DNA from 3 places in the Salinivibrio sp. IB872 genome. Region 2 is predicted to be linked to each of the others. Evidence: predicted binding sites of a transcription regulator. Region 2 holds the regulator's gene; each other region holds the start of a gene.
What was found. Region 2 encodes CRP, which controls carbon source genes, mostly activating them, when cyclic AMP is high. Its sites were predicted from a motif close to TGTGANNNNNNTCACA; they were not measured.
Positions count from the first base shown of each region.

Region 1 (5,562 bases), on a different contig from region 2:
AACTCCGCTTGCCATTGTGGGCCTGAAGCAAAATAGCTCGACGCTTGGCTTTGTACCGAAAGGCGGGTATCAATATCAATGGTGGCATCACGTCCATCGACATTAAAATCAAACACATAAGGGCGAGAGGTAAAAACAACATCTTTGCTGCCGCGCTTGACTTCCCCTTCGTAGCGCATCACTAACTGGTGTGTGCCATCGCTTAGTTCAACACTTTGCTGAGGTGCCCAGCTGTCAAATTTTACTTCGGTGCCATCAATCACTAAAAACTCGACCCCCCGTGCTGAGGTAATCGTTGCGGCCTGAGCGACACCTGACAACAGGGTGACACCCAACGCTAGTCCAGCCCATTTCAACTGCTTCATTATTCTTTTCTCACTGATTCGCCAAAACCATGAATAAAAAAGCCGCCCGAAGGCGGCTTTTTAAAACGAGTACTACATATTGTAGCGGTATTGTTAAGCTCGATTAGAACTTAACTTCCATACCTGCAACGTAGCCCCAGTCTTGCTTGTCACCGTCGTTGTCGCCTACTTCAGCGTAAACTTTTGCATTGCTGTGCAGTGCATAAGTTACGTTCGCGTAGTAGCCAGTCACGTCTTTGCCGCTGTCGTTGTCTTGGTTATCAACACCGATAGCAAAGGTAGTTTTGCCGTGGGTATAGTCAGCCGCTACTGAGAAGTAGTCAGTATCGGTTTTCTTAGAGCCAGTATCTACGGTGTTTACACCGTAAGAAGCCGCAAGACCTACGTTTTCGATACCTTTGTATTCGATTTCGAAGTTGTAGTTTTCTACGTCACCTTTTGAGTTGTAGGCGTAGTCATCATTGCCTGCGTTTGCAGCAGCATCATCTGCGTAGAAATAGTAAACACGCATATCGATGTCAGCAACACGGTAACCTAGACGACCGTCATAGATTTTGTACTCGTCAGTACCTTCTTTACCATCACTGTTTTGCAGGGTAGAGAAGCCTGCGTAGAAAGTGCCGTTGTCATAAACGTATTTGGCTACTTGATCACCCTCGGTACGCAAAGTACCGTTGTTCGCAGATGCAAGCTCGTAATCTTTGGTGATACCCATGTCATCGTTGATCAGCAGTTGACGACCGAAGGTGATAGTACCCCAGTTGCTGCCTTTAAAACCAACGTACAGCTCGTCATTTTTGGTGGTGCTGTCTTCGAATTTAAATGCGAAGTGACCGATAGCTGCTAGGTCGTCAGAAACTGCAACTTCAGTGTTAACCGCGAAGTCACCGTCATCTAGACGCCATTGACCGTCTTGGTTCTCACCGATAGCTTGGAAGTATTGAACTTCTGCTGCACCAGACGCGTCTACTTTAACGCCGTCTGCGTCATACAGGTTGATGCTTGCAGATGCTGAGCCAGCAGCCAGCAGAGCTGGAACTGCCATTGCTAGAATAGTCTTTTTCATGGTTAATCCACTGCCTTTTCTATTTAGTCATTATGAGTTCCTTCATGGAACTCTGTTATATGGTGGCTGTCATAATGCTGCGAAGAACAAAATGCCAGACCACTGAAACTTCGTGGCTAATCGTGCAGAACATTCTGGATTCTGTCAACTAGCCCGAAACCGCGCAAATCATAACCCACAAAACATAAAAAACAAACAGTTAGCCACCCCACCTGAATTAAGATCACAGTTTACGGTTACAAAACCAGCAAATTTGATGAAAGTTAACAACACAACAAAACAGATTAATATATCGATAAATCAACTTATAACCGTGAAATTCAGAATATATAACCAATCAATCACTTAAATCAGGTGTATTTCTAATCACAAGACAGATCAGCAAGATAGTGCAAATTGGTTCAATATAAATTCGTGATTGGGATCTCATTAATGTAAAGAAATCTTGCAGTTCGGGATCGTTTTCACGTTTTTGAGTCGTGCTATACTGCGCGCCATTCTCCCTTAAGCCGGACATATTGATGCTCAGCCCTGCCGTAAAATCAGACATCCGCGCCTGCTATCAAACCCTACAAGCGCAACTTCCCCATTTTGTCCCTAGAAAGGTACAAAACTATCTCGTGGCAGAGCTTGCAAAAACGCTAGCAGGCGATTACGACAACAAGCGCCGGCTATTTGTGGCGGAGGCGGGTACGGGTGTGGGCAAATCGATGGCCTATCTTATGGGGGCCATCCCCTTTGCGCTAAACAACAATAAAAAAGTGGTGATTTCGACCGCGACAGTGGCTTTGCAAGAGCAGTTAGCCAATAAAGACATTCCATTTTTTCGTCGCATCTGCCCAAAACCGTTTGATTTTATTCTGGCAAAAGGGCGTCAACGATATTGCTGTGCACACAAATTGAGTGCGGTGGCGGATACAGACAGCATCCAAGGCGCGCTGTTCACCCAAAAGCCCAAGCAAAACGAGCAACGGCTACTCAATGATATGTACTCGGCATTTAGCCGCGGAAAGTGGGATGGCGACCGTGATAGCTGGCCCAAGCCGATTGCCGATCATCTCTGGCAAGCCATTGCATCAGACAAACATACTTGCCACGCTGGGTTGCACGCTCATCGTCAGTGCCCCTTCGCTAAAGCGCGCGAGGCGATGGACAAAGCGGATGTCGTGGTCGTCAATCACAGTCTATTATTGGCTGATCTCGAGCTAGGTGGCGGGGTGATCTTGCCCGAGCCAGAGCAATGTCTTTATATGATTGATGAAGCCCACCATTTGCCGACGGTCGCGCGCGACTTTTCTGCCGCCAATGCCAGTTTACTCGGGGCGACTGGATGGCTGGAAAAGCTCAACCAAGCCACGGTTAAGCTCGGTAATACCGCGGATATGAAGCGCGCAAACCGCTTCGTGGATAGCTTATTAGACGCGATCCAAGTGCTGATCCCCACTTTACGCGACACCAACCAAATTATTAGTGGGTTACCCCTCAATGGGGATGGCTGCTACCGTTTTGTTGATGGCGAACTGCCTGACGCCTTGGTAGAACCCTGCCAGCAATTGAAGCAGGCGAGTAAAAAAGCCAACCAAAGCTTGGCGAAAATTCACGATTTGATCAACGAGCGACTGAAAGAAAATGACATATCGGCCAAGCTCGCCGACCCTGCGCTTGCGGAAAGTGCCTTTTTCTTACAACGGCTTGAGAACCTAGAAAAAGTCTGGTCACTGATGGCACAACCCAACGCAAACAAAGGTGCACCTCTCGCGCGCTGGGTACAGCGTTGCCAAGAGCGCGAAGATGACCGCTGGGTCCACGTCTCGCCGTTAGAAGTCGGCTGGCGTCTTGATCAAATGCTGTGGTCACGGGCAGCCGGTGTCGGGCTGTTTTCTGCCACATTGCGCGCACTCAATCGGTTTAGCTATTTTTGTCGCCAAGTCGGTCTAAGCGAAAGCGATGGCACGCGCTATTTGGCGTTACCCTCCCCCTTTGACTATGCCAATCAAGCAAGGCTGATAGTGCCTGCGATGCCCTGTGAGCCACAAGCAAAACAGTTCACCGATGTGCTTAGCGACAAAGTGCTTGAGTATTTGGAAGGCGAAACCGCATCACTGGTGCTATTCGCCTCCTATTGGCAAATGCATCAAGTGGCTAAAACCTTGGAGCCGCACTGTCGCCGTCATCAATGGCAACTACTCTGCCAAGGCACCCTGTCACGTAGTGCACTGTTAGATCAACACAAAGAGGCGGTTGCCGCCGGGAAAACCAGTATTATTTTTGGGACCGGCAGTTTTTCTGAAGGGCTAGATTTACCCGGCAAACTACTGACAAACTTGATTATTACCAAAATTCCCTTTGCTGTGCCCACCTCACCGGTGGAAGAGGCTCACGCCGAATACATTGAAAAATGTGGTGGCAATCCGTTTTTGCAAATTTCGGTTCCCGAGGCAAGTAAAAAGCTAGTGCAATCAGTCGGGCGTCTACTGCGCAAAGAGGAAGACTCTGGTAGAGTAGTACTTCTTGACCGGCGTATTATCACCCGCAGATATGGCCAATCATTACTCGACTCGTTGCCACCCTTTAAGCGCGTCGTCGAACAATAACTAGAAAGAATTCGCATGCTTGAACTGATTGACCTCTCTACCCTGATTATTTTAGGGCTTACGGCGTTTGTCGCCGGCTTTATTGATGCGGTAGCTGGCGGTGGTGGAATGCTCACTGTCCCCGCCTTGCTATCCTTAGGTTTGCCGCCACATATTGCCTTAGGGACCAATAAACTTGCCGCCACTTTTGCATCAAGCACCGCGGCCTTTACCTATTATAAAAAGCGGCTTTTTTCGCCTCGGTTTTGGCAACATGCCTTTTGGGCAACATTAATTGGTGCCACCTTAGGCACTTTGTTGGTCGACGTATTGAGCACCGAGTGGCTTGAAAAGGCGATTCCTTTGGTGGTGCTGATCGCTGCGGTTTATACGGTATGGCACCCTCAGCCCAAGGTCGATAACCATAAATTGCCCACGCCCTGCCCGAAGCTCCCCATTAAGCAATGGGGGCAAGGCCTCTCACTGGGCTTTTACGATGGGGTGGCAGGGCCTGGAACGGGCGCGTTTTGGACAGTCTCGACCATGTCGATGTATCGCATGAACATTTTGCTGTCATCAGGACTTGCCAAGGCGATGAATTTTACCAGTAACTTCACCTCCTTGGTTGCCTTTGCACTGCTGGGGCATGTTAACTGGGCACTCGGGCTAACCATGGGTGTCTGCTTAATGTTAGGCGCTTTTATTGGGGCCCATTCTGCCATTCGCTTTGGTAGTCGATTTATCCGTCCGATTTTTGTCACGGCCGTGGTCGTGCTCGCGGGTAAGCTTGCATTAGACGCATGGTTTTAAGGTAATTTAATCATCATGAAAGCCCAGCTCGAAACAATGCATCAGTTACTCGACCAACTGGCCAAGCGTGCCGCTGAGGTCGATAGACGTCGCGGAGAAGCAAACGCGCCTTTGTTCTCTATTCAGCTTTTTCAGTGCAAAGGCAAGCTGCTTACCCCTTGTGTAAACGAAGCGCAAGGGCTGCTTAATGTGATGCGACGCGACGACGAGCAAGGTCTATTGACCGAAGCAAGAGCGACACATATTTGTGAAACCTTATTGGCACAAATCAGTGCGCTGCAACGTGAGCTGGCGACGCTACCATTACGTAAACAAGAACATGCGACTCGTGGACGTCGCCGCCAATCCATAGGTGAACTTTACCAAGAGCTCGCGAAACACCAAGATTGGGAACGACGCTTGGAAGACAAGCTCAGAGATGCGAATGCCAGCGTCGATGCAGCAAGCACTCCGGCAGTCCGCCAAGACTACCAGAAGCAAGTTTTAGCCCTAGAGCAACGCTTAGCCCGATGCCGCCAAGCTCGCGAGCGTATTGAAAGTACCATCAGTTATCGTGAGCGCAAGACCTAGGAGCGCACGGGGTAAATCCGACATCATAGTAAATCTGTTACGGCATTAGCCAATACGCGCAAATCAGCACAAAGGAGCTTAGGGTGTTACCTCTGATTTACCATCCTATTTATTCTGACTTCCCGCTCCCTGAAGGTCATAGGTATCCCCTTCAGAAGTACCGCCTTCTATACGAGCG
Region 1 covers NZ_MUFO01000021.1:12,151-17,712, reverse strand. The annotation lists gene BZJ18_RS10260 (YccT family protein) at 1-365, opposite strand, end outside; gene BZJ18_RS10255 (porin) at 469-1,431, opposite strand; gene dinG (ATP-dependent DNA helicase DinG) at 1,953-4,025, shown strand; gene BZJ18_RS10245 (sulfite exporter TauE/SafE family protein) at 4,041-4,814, shown strand; gene BZJ18_RS10240 (primosomal replication protein) at 4,830-5,384, shown strand; gene BZJ18_RS10235 (histone deacetylase family protein) at 5,468-5,562, shown strand, end outside.
Region 1: a site for CRP is predicted at 1,845-1,860, ahead of dinG (ATP-dependent DNA helicase DinG). Genes of this name have one in related genera too.

Region 2 (5,562 bases):
ATCAATAGTGGCGAGAGAAGAAAAGGAGAGCGATGCTCTCCTTTTTTGGTTGGCGGTGTTTAGCGACTTTCAATATCGAGCCAGAATTTATCGTCAATTGCCTGAGTCTCATTACTCAGATGTGGGTTGTCGACCCGAATAAACGTGCGCTCACCAATATTGGCTTTCTCAAAGGTCTCTTTTACCAGAGGGGCATTCTCAAAAAATTCGATGAAGGATCCGTCTTGATAGGCGGCCGCAAAGGCATCGTTGAGCATGGTCGCTACCTCTGGGTTTTGGGGCGATACAAACAAGAACATTGGGAAGCGGTAGATCAGCATTAAGTGCGGATCAACCAACAGATTTGTATATTGAGGTCGCTCTGCCAGCTCGCTAAAAGGTTCGATAAGCGCACGCGGGAAGAGGTCGGCCCGTCCGGTATCGACGCCTTTAAAGATATTCTCAAAGCTTGAGATTTCTCGAACCCGAAATCCCGCCGACTGCAAGACCTTCACATCCGCCCAGCCTTGCCCTTGGATCATGGTCAGACTATTGAGCCCTGCTTGGTCACTGATTTGTGCAAGCTTGGGTTCGGTGGCTTGATTGGTAATGAACAAGCGATGGCCTAATAGACCCCGAAAGACTGGATAACGGATGGGAAGTAACTCTGACTCAAGGGTACGGTCGGCCCCGAGCCAATCTACCGTCAGTCGTCCTTGTTTTAGCATTTCCACTTTACGAGACTGAGAGCCAATTTGACCTTGAAAGGCTTGTAAAGTGACAGACTCACCTGATTTTTCCGCTAAAAACTCAATCAAGTCGATAGCGTATAAATCGAGGGCAGAGCCAGCCCGTGGTTCTGGATGGACAATGGTGATATTCGCCGCAGCAGTTGAAGAAACCGCCGCGAGTAGCAATGCAGCAAGGGTTTGACGTAAGCTTCTCATAAACGACATCCTGTTAATCAGTTGTTAGATTGGTCGTTTTTGAAGTGTAGAACTTGGTTAATGAGTTTTCAGTCAATAAAAATAAAAAAACCGACGCAAAAACGCCGGTTTTGTCGCAACACGCGAGGATTAGCGTGTGCCGTAAACCACAATGGTTTTACCGTGAGCTGAGATAAGGTTCTGCTCTTCCAGCATTTTAAGGATACGCCCAACCGTCTCTCGCGAACAGCCAACAATCTGACCAATCTCTTGACGTGTGATCTTGATTTGCATGCCGTCAGGGTGAGTCATGGCGTCAGGTTGCTTCGCCAAGTTCAGTAGGGTTTGCGCAATGCGGCCGGTCACGTCCAGGAAGGCAAGGTCTCCCACTTTCTGGCTGGTCACTTGCAGGCGACGCGCCATCTGAGAGGATAGACGCATCAAAATGTCTGGGTTAACTTGGATCAGCTGGCGGAATTTCTTGAATGAAATTTCTGCCACTTCGCAAGGTGATTTCGCACGTACCCATGCGGTGCGCTCTTGGTCCTCTTCGAACAGACCAAGTTCGCCGATGAAGTCACCTTGGTTAAGGTAAGACAGGATCATCTCCTTGCCTTCTTCATCTTTGATTAGTACGGCCACAGAACCTTTCACGATGTAGTACAAGGTCTCCGCCTTTTCCCCTGCATGGATCAGAGTACTTTTGGACGGGTACTTGTGAATATGACAATGTGAAAGGAACCACTCGAGTGTAGGGTCTGTTTGAGGTTTTCCTGGAACCATATAACTTATTTCCTCTGCATGTGTTGCCCGGCAACGACGTCCTGTCTTTGTCTGAATGGAAACCCATCAGTCCAATGCACAGAATACGAGGTCTTGGCGCAGGCTACAAGCTCACTGTATGTTAACAAGAGTGTATCTTTTTTCTATCTGGATTTCTTGATTTTGATCTAAGCCAACCGCCTAAAAATTCGGCAAAAATGTGGCTAAGATCACGACCTGAGAAGTAATACACGTTAAGTGCGCTACGGCGGTTAACCTATCTTGCCTTTCTCAATCAACTGTTGGATCAAGGGGCGAATAATCAGCTCCATTGCAAATCCCATTTTACCGCCGGGCACGACCAGCGTGTTGTGCCGAGACATAAACGCGCCACTGATCATTTGCAGTAAGTAAGGAAAATCGACGTTCTTCATACCACGAAAGCGGATCACGACAAAGCTTTCGTCGAGTGACGGGATCCCTTTTGCATTCAGCGGGTTGGATGTGTCTACGGTCGGGACACGTTGGAAGTTAATATGCGTGCGAGAAAACTGCGGCGTAATGTAGTGCAAATAATCATCCATGGAGCGCACGATCGAGTCCGTGACGGCCTCGCGGGAATGGCCTCGGTCGCGCGTATCGCGGACAAACTTTTGAATCCACTCCAAGTTAACGATAGGCACCATGCCGATCAGTAAATCAACATGCTGGGCGACATTGACGTCACCATCCACCACCCCGCCATGCAAGCCTTCATAAAATAATACGTCGGTATTTTCAGGCAGATCTTGCCAGGGAGTGAAGGTGCCCGGCATTTGGTTATAAGGCACGGCTTCATCAAAGGTGTGTAGATAACGACGGTATTTACCTGTGCCTTGTTCGCCATATTCTTTAAAAAATTGCTCAAGGCGTGGGAAGTCGTTGGCCGTGGGGCCAAAGTAGCTAATATGACGACCTTGTTCACGGGCTTTACGGATCTCAACATCCATTTCTGGCCGCGTGAAGCGGTGAAAGCTATCGCCCTCTAACCAAGAGGCTTTGATGTTCATCATATTGAACATCTTACGAAACGCTTCGGAGGTCGTGGTTGTGCCTGCGCCGGATGAACCGGTCACAGCGATGATTGGGTGTTTAGCCGACATGACGAGCCCTGTCATTGATCAGTCTGAATTTACACCGCAGCCCACAAGGGGAGGCGGTGTTACGGTCTGAGATCGCGCTGACGACGAATATCCACTGTCTCATGCAGCTCAGAGTATACAATCACGGCGTCGCCGGATTTTAATTGTTCACGCACTTGTTCAACTTTCTCAGCAAAGCTGACTTCCTGCTCACCGTAATCTGTCCCTTCCCTCAACACAAAGTGTTCAATTAAATTGGTCAAGGTCTCGGCTGGCACAGATTGCCATGGAACCATCATACTACATCACCTTTTGCTGACATCGGGATGGCACGGACGCCATCTCCATGCTTAGGTTGTGAATTAGCTCCCATTTTACCGAATTATGCGTGTAGGTGCAGTGTGTCTATGTCGATTTAGTCACAATTTATCGTGACGATTGGGGCATCAGGTGTCGAGTTGCTCAGCTATCCACGCGGGCACTGCCTCTTCCAACCATAAACGCGGTGCACGCCAATGGCCAGTGACAAACCCAACATGTCCGCCATGGTCAGTGAGTTGATAGCGTATATTGGCCGGTAATGGCGTGGTTGGGATCACCGCATCAGTCATAAAAGGATCGTCTTTGGCATGAATGATGGTCAAAGGGGCGCGGATCGCAGGCAACACGGATAAGCCACTGCATTGCTGGTAGTAATGATGTGCGTCCTCAAACCCATGCAGTGGTGCGGTGACGGTTTGATCAAACTCGAATAAGGTCGAAATACGGGGCTGCTCGCCTGCTTGCCAGCGACCCACTTGGGCGTGTCGCGTGAGCTTATCTGACAGGGTTTGTCGCATCGAGCGAAGTAGGTACGCTTGGTAGACACGTGAGAACCCTTGCTGAATGCGTAACGAGCAGGCGGCAAGGTCTAAGGGGGGTGACACTGCGCAGCCACTGGAGACAATCGGATCGTCCGCATACTCTGCCAAATAGCGCACCAGCATGTTGCCGCCTAGCGATACGCCCACGGCATGAATAGGATGCTGAGGATAACGCATGCGTAATGTGGTCAAAAAATAGCGCGCATCCTGTGTCTCGCCTGAGTGATAAGTGCGCGGGACGCGGTTTAAGCGGCCACTGCAACTACGAAAGTGCATCACCACACCGCACCAGCCTTGGCGCTGAAAAGCAGCCAGTAATCCATTCGCGTACGGGCTATGAAAACTGCCAGCGAGGCCATGAAAAAGCACCACTATCGGTTGGCCGGGCTGAGGCGTCTGTGTCCAAGCGAGATCGACGAAATCACCATCCGGTAAATCCAGCTGTTGCCACAAAGGAGAGATCACGGGTTGCCGCCGCATCAGCCGTGGCATGATGGTTTGTAGATGAGGATTACGGGCGCTGGGAATCGGTTCAAAAGGCGTCATCAGCGTCTCCTTGATCATCTTCTTTAACCACACCGGCGCGCAGAGTGGGATAGAGCGATTTGGCCGAGGGCGAGAGTTGACGGCAATAATACGCCAACGGCGAGGGCGACTCGGTCAGCCATGTTTGTTGATTCAAGGCGTGGATGAGGTCTTGTTGTTGGAACTTCTCGAGGCTGAGCTCGAAATTCAGCATTTTTTTATATTGTCCCGCGCCAACGCGCGGTTTGATATCGCGACGTAGGTTGCGGTAGGCAATCAGCAAATGCTCAGAGCGGCTGAGCGATTGTTTAAGTTGGCTGAGGCTCTCTGGGGCAAGGCCATAGCCATGGCTTTCTAGCCAAGCCAGCAACAAGGCAAGGTTGACGTTGCCCTGATGCTGATCTTGCAATTTAAGACACGCCTGTTTGACGTCTTGCTTGCCATAGTGTTGCAAACAAAACTGCCACAGGTCGGCTGCATTCGCTTGGCCGGGAATTAGGCTTGATTGAATGCCGCCTCCATGGCTTCCAGTTCTTCCTGTCGCTCCATCCATTCTTGCTCTACCTCTTCCAGCGCTGATTTGGCATCAGCCTGGCGTTGTAATTGTTGCGCGAGTTGGGCTTTTTGGTCTGCGCCATAAATTGTTGGGTCGGCCAGTTTGGTCTCTGCATCGGCAATAATGGCAGAGAGCTGTTCGATTTTTGTGTCTAGGCTGTCAATTTTTTTACGAAGTGGCGCGGTTTTTTGGCGAAGTTCGGCCTCGCGACGCTTTTGTGCCTTACGATCGACCTGACGTTGCTGGGGGGCGGCTTTGTCATCGGCGTTTTGTTTTTTACTTTCCGCGCGGTCGGCACGCTGTTGCTCGCCAAGCCAGCGATGGTAGTCGTGTAAGTCACCGTCAAAGGGTTGCACCGCGCCGTTGTCGACAAGATAAAGATCGTCGGTGGTCGCGCGCAGCAGAAAGCGATCATGGCTTACGATCACCATCGCCCCTTCAAACGATTGTAGGGCAAGCGTCAAGGCTTGGCGCATATCTAAATCAAGGTGGTTAGTCGGTTCGTCAAGCAGCAGCAGGTTAGGCTTTTGCCACACCAATAACGCTAATACCAAGCGTGCCTTCTCGCCTCCCGAAAAGGGACCAATGGTCTCAAGCGCTTTATCACCCTGAAAGCCAAAGCGCCCTAAGAAGTCACGTAGCGTTTGCTCGGCTGTGGTGGGCGCAAGGCGATTCATATGTTGCAGTGGGGTTTCGTCAATGCGCAAGGTATCGAGTTGATGCTGCGCAAAATAGCCAATTTTTACCCCTTGGGAGTAACTGAGCTCACCAGCCATGGCTGGCAAGGTGCCAGCAAGAAGTTTGATCAGCGTAGACTTACCCGCACCATT
Region 2 covers NZ_MUFO01000002.1:206,812-212,373, forward strand. The annotation lists gene BZJ18_RS01930 (DUF1338 domain-containing protein) at 1-8, shown strand, start outside; gene BZJ18_RS01935 (hypothetical protein) at 60-926, opposite strand; gene crp (cAMP-activated global transcriptional regulator CRP) at 1,056-1,688, opposite strand; gene BZJ18_RS01945 (phosphoribulokinase) at 1,940-2,809, opposite strand; gene BZJ18_RS01950 (YheU family protein) at 2,869-3,087, opposite strand; gene BZJ18_RS01955 (hydrolase) at 3,235-4,197, opposite strand; gene BZJ18_RS01960 (TIGR02444 family protein) at 4,184-4,729, opposite strand; gene BZJ18_RS01965 (ABC transporter ATP-binding protein) at 4,672-5,562, opposite strand, start outside.

Region 3 (5,562 bases), on a different contig from region 2:
AATTTTTGAACAAGTTTAACGAATCCTTGACGTGGTGTTTTTACGCCCAAACTCTACACTAACCAAGGTCGCAATATGCAGCCCGTTAATTTTAAGGAGAACGTAATGAAAGCGCTTGTCATCAAATCAAGTATTCTTGGCCCCCATTCTAGCTCGAACGCCGTGATCGATGGCGTGGTGAACAACCTATCACCTGATTCTTTGGTTGAGCGTGACTTGGCAGCCAATCCATTGCCGATCCTTGACGGCGAGCTTGCCGGTGGCCTTCGTGGCGGCAGTGATCTGAATGAACGTCAACAGCAAACGTTGGCGCTTTCTGACCAGTTGATCAACGAGATCCAACAAAGCGATACGCTAATCATCGCCGCCCCGATGTATAACTTCACGGTGCCCGTACAGCTGAAAGCGTGGATTGATCTTATTGCCCGTGCTGGCGTGACATTTCGCTATACCGAAAATGGTCCTGAAGGCTTAGTGACAGGTAAGCGCGCTATCGTTGTCACCACACGAGGTGGGATGCACAAAGGCGGTAACACCGATCACGTGACAGGTTATATGCAAACCGTACTTGGTTTTATCGGTATTACAGACGTTGAATTTGTCTACGCGGAAGGCCTCGCCATGGGTGAAGACTTGGCCAGCAAAGCCATTGACGATGCAAAACAGCAGCTCAAAAAACTGGCTTCTTAATCGCAAAAGACCCATTGTTTGGTGCAAACGCCTGCCAATGTGCAGGCGTTTAGGTTAGCAAGCGCGCGAGGATTGGTGATCCGCGACGCCAATGTTACCATGTGCGGTCTAATGCAGGTGGTTGAGCCTGCTTTCTTTTCTTTGATCAGATTGGATGCGATTGTGACCGACACCGCCCAGCCAACGTTTTTTATCTACGACTTTGAGACCTTTGGCACCCACCCGGGTAAAGACCGCCCTTGTCAGTTTGCCGGCGTGCGCACTGATAGCGACTTCAACGTTATTGGCGAGCCCTTAGTGCTGTTTTGTCAGCCACCGAATGATTATTTGCCCGCACCAGAAGCCTGCTTAATTACCGGGATCACACCACAGTTAGCGGTGAAAAAAGGCTTACCTGAGCCCGAATTTATCGCCCGTATCCATGAGGCGCTCTCTCAGCCAAATACCTGTGTCTTCGGATATAACAATGTACGCTTTGATGATGAGGTGACCCGCTACACGTTGTACCGTAACTTTTATGACCCATACGGTTGGAGTTGGCAAAACGGAAATTCACGGTGGGATTTACTCGATGTGATGCGCGCTTGCTATGCGTTGCGCCCCGAGGGTATTGAGTGGCCGCATGATGAAAATGGCAAGCCAAGCTTTAAGCTGGAAAAACTCTCGGTTGCCAACGGCATTGAGCACAGTAATGCGCATGATGCTATGGCGGATGTGTACGCCACCATTGAGCTGGCCAAAAAAGTAAAAGCTGCACAACCGCGTTTATTCAATTATTTGCTGACCCATCGCCATAAAAACAAAATCAAAACCCTGATTGATGTGGTGAATATGACCCCACTGGTTCATGTCTCGGGTATGTTTGGCACCGAGCGAAGCAACACCAGTTGGATCGTGCCAGTTGCTTGGCATCCTGAAAATCCCAATGCGGTGATCACCATTGATTTGGCGCGAGACCCAGCACCGCTTTTTGAGCTTGATGTCGATGCGCTGCGCGAGCGTTTGTATACGCCTCATCATGCACTCGCGGAGGATGAATTACCGGCACCACTGAAACTCGTGCACATCAACAAATGCCCGGTCTTAGCTGATGCAAAAACGCTACGTCCGGAAGATGCTGCGCGCTTAGGGGTAGATCGCGAAGCCTGCTTGCGTCATCTAAAAGCGCTCAAAGCCGCACCAGAGCTAAGAGAAAAGCTGGTTGCCGTCTTTGCCGAATCAAAACCCTTTGACGATCAGGACGTCGATAGTGCCCTATATGCAGGCTTTTTCTCGAAAAGTGATCAAAGTGCGATGGAAATTATTCGTGCGCGCGATCCTGAAAATCTTGCCGCGCTCGATTTGAGCGTTGACGACTGGCGCATAAAGCCGCTGCTATTCCGCTATCGCGCGCGTAATTATCCGTGGACACTGACTGACGCTGAGCAGCAAAAGTGGTTTATGCACCGTCGCGACTATTTCGAGGCCCACTTGCCTGCATACATGGAAAACTTACAGCAATTGGTCGATGCTCACCAAGACGATGAACACCAGCTGAAGATCCTCAAAGCGGTGTACCACTATGTGGAATCCTTGGTCAGTTAATTTTGCTTCCCTTGCCGTGGTGTCATCGGAGCCATTGGCAAGGGAAAGCCTACTATCTTTCTGATAGATAGTCGCTTTTAAAAATTTCCTCACACGCTGCCCAACTTCGTCTACCAAAAAAAACGTCCATATTCTAGTTGCAGAACCGTGATTTGAGTCCACACTTTTAAAAAGAGTATCGTGTGGAGTGGGCTCAATTATGACAACCAAAGTGAATACGCGCTGTTATCGATTTGCGGATGTTGATTTCGAACCAGAAAGCAGAACCTTATATTGGACCGACCAAACCATCACGGTACTGTCCTACGAAGAGTCACGCATGCTAGAAATGCTTTGCTACTACGCGGGAGAAGTGCTATCCAGCCGCACGCTATTTAAGCAAGTTGCATTACCGGATAGCTCGTTTGCGCAGCACCAAAGTGTGGTGACGTCTTTAATGGCAAAGTCCTATCGTAACGGCAAAAAGTGCTTGCCCTTTGAAGTGGTGGGCGAGTTTGGCTACCGCGTTGCCTTGCCCCAACAAACCCTGTCGCATCGACCCGCACCGAGAACGCAACCACAAGCCGATGAGCCACCATCGCTCGCGAAGCCAGATGATTTACAAGCGGCAGACTTTAGTATCACCAAACCACTGATTGTACTACTTAGCGCTGCAACCGTGATTATTGGAATAACAGCATTACTCACTTGAGCTTTTACGTTTGTGGGCTAAAGAGCCGACAGGATCTCGTCGCGAGCTTTTTATTGACTAAATGGAGGCTACATGGGAAAACGGTTATTGCTATTGCTACTATACATAATTCTCCTGCCTCTCTCCGACACATGGGCAAAAAGCGACAATAACCAGCTAAACGATGCTCCAGAAACACTCGTGATCCATATGGGTGAGCTGCCGGGCTTAATTAATCTTGACGGGTCAGGGCCATTCGTGGATTTTGTACGCTTTCTCGATGACCAAGATCCGAACACGCAAATCGAAATCACCGTATTTCCCATTCATCGCGCGATTAATGGCATCGTACAAGGCAGTGCCGATTTAATGCTGCCCGCCGTGCGCCCAACGAAAACAGTCACCGATTTGCCCTTTGCATTTAGCAGTGAGTCGTTTGGCGATGTCACCCATGTTTTATATACCCATAAAAATAATCCCCTCCCCGTTGATGTCCTATGGGCTAATCCGGAACCTTATACGATTGAGGCGGTACCCTATTACATGCCGTTTAAAGTCAAGCGTTCGCACAGTATTGAACAATCCTTGCGCCGTCTTGCCGCTGGCCGCATTGATGGGTTTGTCTGGGCGCAAGAGGAGGCCGACATGGTGCTCAAGCAGTTAGGGCTAACCAATATTCGCCGCGCACATTTTGCTGATTTTCAAGATGTATTTGTGATCCCCAAAGGAGAGAAAGGTCAGGCCATTGATGCCTACCTCACCGCGTTGATCACTCGCCTGCGTGACAGTGGCGCATTAGCGCGTGAGTATTATAAAGTTCATCGCCCCTACGTGGACTGGCAACCGGAATAGCAAGCTTCGCGACTGTATTTAAAAGCCATCATAGTGACTGTATTTACAGGCTTAAAAATGTTGACGTCACTCTAAGTTTGAGCAACAAGATCATATTTGCATTGCATGCGTGATATTACTCACACATTTATCAAGATCGCTTCTCTACACTGATAGGCCGTTAACCATTTAGAAGTGATGCTATGCGAACCGCACTCATTGACGCACTGACACAATTGCCAGACTCACTACAGAGCACCGTCTCGGAATGGCTTCACGCATCGGCGTTTGATGCGACCTTTACGCCCGCGCAAGTGGCAGATATGGAAGCCGCGAGTGGCCTGTCTGGCGCGGCATTGCGCCTTGCTTTACTCCCGCTGGCCGCAGCCTATGCTGTGACACCCATTTCTCGTTTTAATGTTGGGGCGATTGTCAGAGGAGAAGATGGCACCTTATACCTAGGTGCAAATATCGAACTGACTGGCGTTCAACTCGGACAAACCGTGCATGCAGAGCAATCTGCGATCAGCCACGCATGGACCAAAGGGGCGACGCGCTTAACCGACATCACCATTAATTACAGTCCTTGCGGCCATTGTCGCCAGTTTATGAACGAGTTGAATGGTGCTGAGGACTTAGTGATTCAACTGCCTAAATCGGACGCTAAATCACTGCACGCTTATCTTCCCGAAGCATTTGGCCCTGCCGACCTAGGTATTAAAGCGCGACTGCTTGCCGACCTAACGCAAGGCTTAACGGCGGACGATATTGACGATCCTCTGCTTAAACAAGCCGTTGAAGCGGCGAACATTAGCCATGCACCTTATTCGGGCAACTACAGCGGTGTCGCGATTGAAACAAGCGATGGCCGTGTATTTAAAGGAATGTATGCCGAGAATGCGGCCTTTAATCCGAGTTTGCCTCCGCTTCAAGTTGCTTTAATTGCCGCCAATATGGCGGGCTACTCGTGGGATAAGATTGCCTCTGTGGCATTAGCCGAAGTGGTGAACAGCACCGTGAGTCATCTGGCCGACACTCAAGCAAGCTTGGATGCCATTAATCCCGACATTCCCTTGTTATATGCAGGGTTAAGAGCTTAATACAAAACATAAGGCCGCATTGATTTCTAGTCGCTCTGCGGCCTGTTTTACGCTACTATCCGAGCATCTTTTTTCGGATAACCACAGCGATGAAACAAATTCATAATCCCATCCAAGGTGCTGCCTGGATGTTGATCGCCGGCCTCTGTTTTGCGCTGGTTAATAGCCTCTCACAATACGTCAGTTTTAAACTCGGCTTGCCGTCAACCACCGTTGCCTTTATTCAATATGCGATCGCACTGGTTGCCATGATCCCGTGGCTGAAACAGCTGGGTGTACGCCACGCATTAAAAACAGAACATTTAGGAAAACACTGTCTGCGCGTGTTTATCTCGGTGATTGGCATTCAACTGTGGCTGTGGGCCCTCGCTTACCCTGTACCGATTTGGCAAGGTATTGCTCTACTGATGACTTCTCCCTTATTTGCCACCATTGGTTCTGGGTTATTTTTACGTGAACGTGTCGGTATCGCTCGCAGCTTAGCAACCCTCGCGGGTTTCTGTGGTGCGATGATTATCTTGGAGCCTTGGTCAGAAGGATTTACGTGGGCCACCTTATTGCCTGTCGGCGCTGCGTTTTTTTGGGCCACCTATTCGTTGATGGTCAAACGTTTATCCGCCTATGATCCGCCAACAACTATGGTGGTCTACCTGTTGCTATTGATCACGCCTTTTAATTTGGTGCTTG
Region 3 covers NZ_MUFO01000012.1:24,555-30,116, forward strand. The annotation lists gene BZJ18_RS06910 (FMN-dependent NADH-azoreductase) at 106-690, shown strand; gene sbcB (exodeoxyribonuclease I) at 853-2,274, shown strand; gene BZJ18_RS06920 (winged helix-turn-helix domain-containing protein) at 2,474-2,965, shown strand; gene BZJ18_RS06925 (ABC transporter substrate-binding protein) at 3,038-3,796, shown strand; gene cdd (cytidine deaminase) at 3,979-4,875, shown strand; gene BZJ18_RS06935 (DMT family transporter) at 4,965-5,562, shown strand, end outside.
Region 3: a site for CRP is predicted at 3,905-3,920, ahead of cdd (cytidine deaminase). Genes of this name have one in related genera too.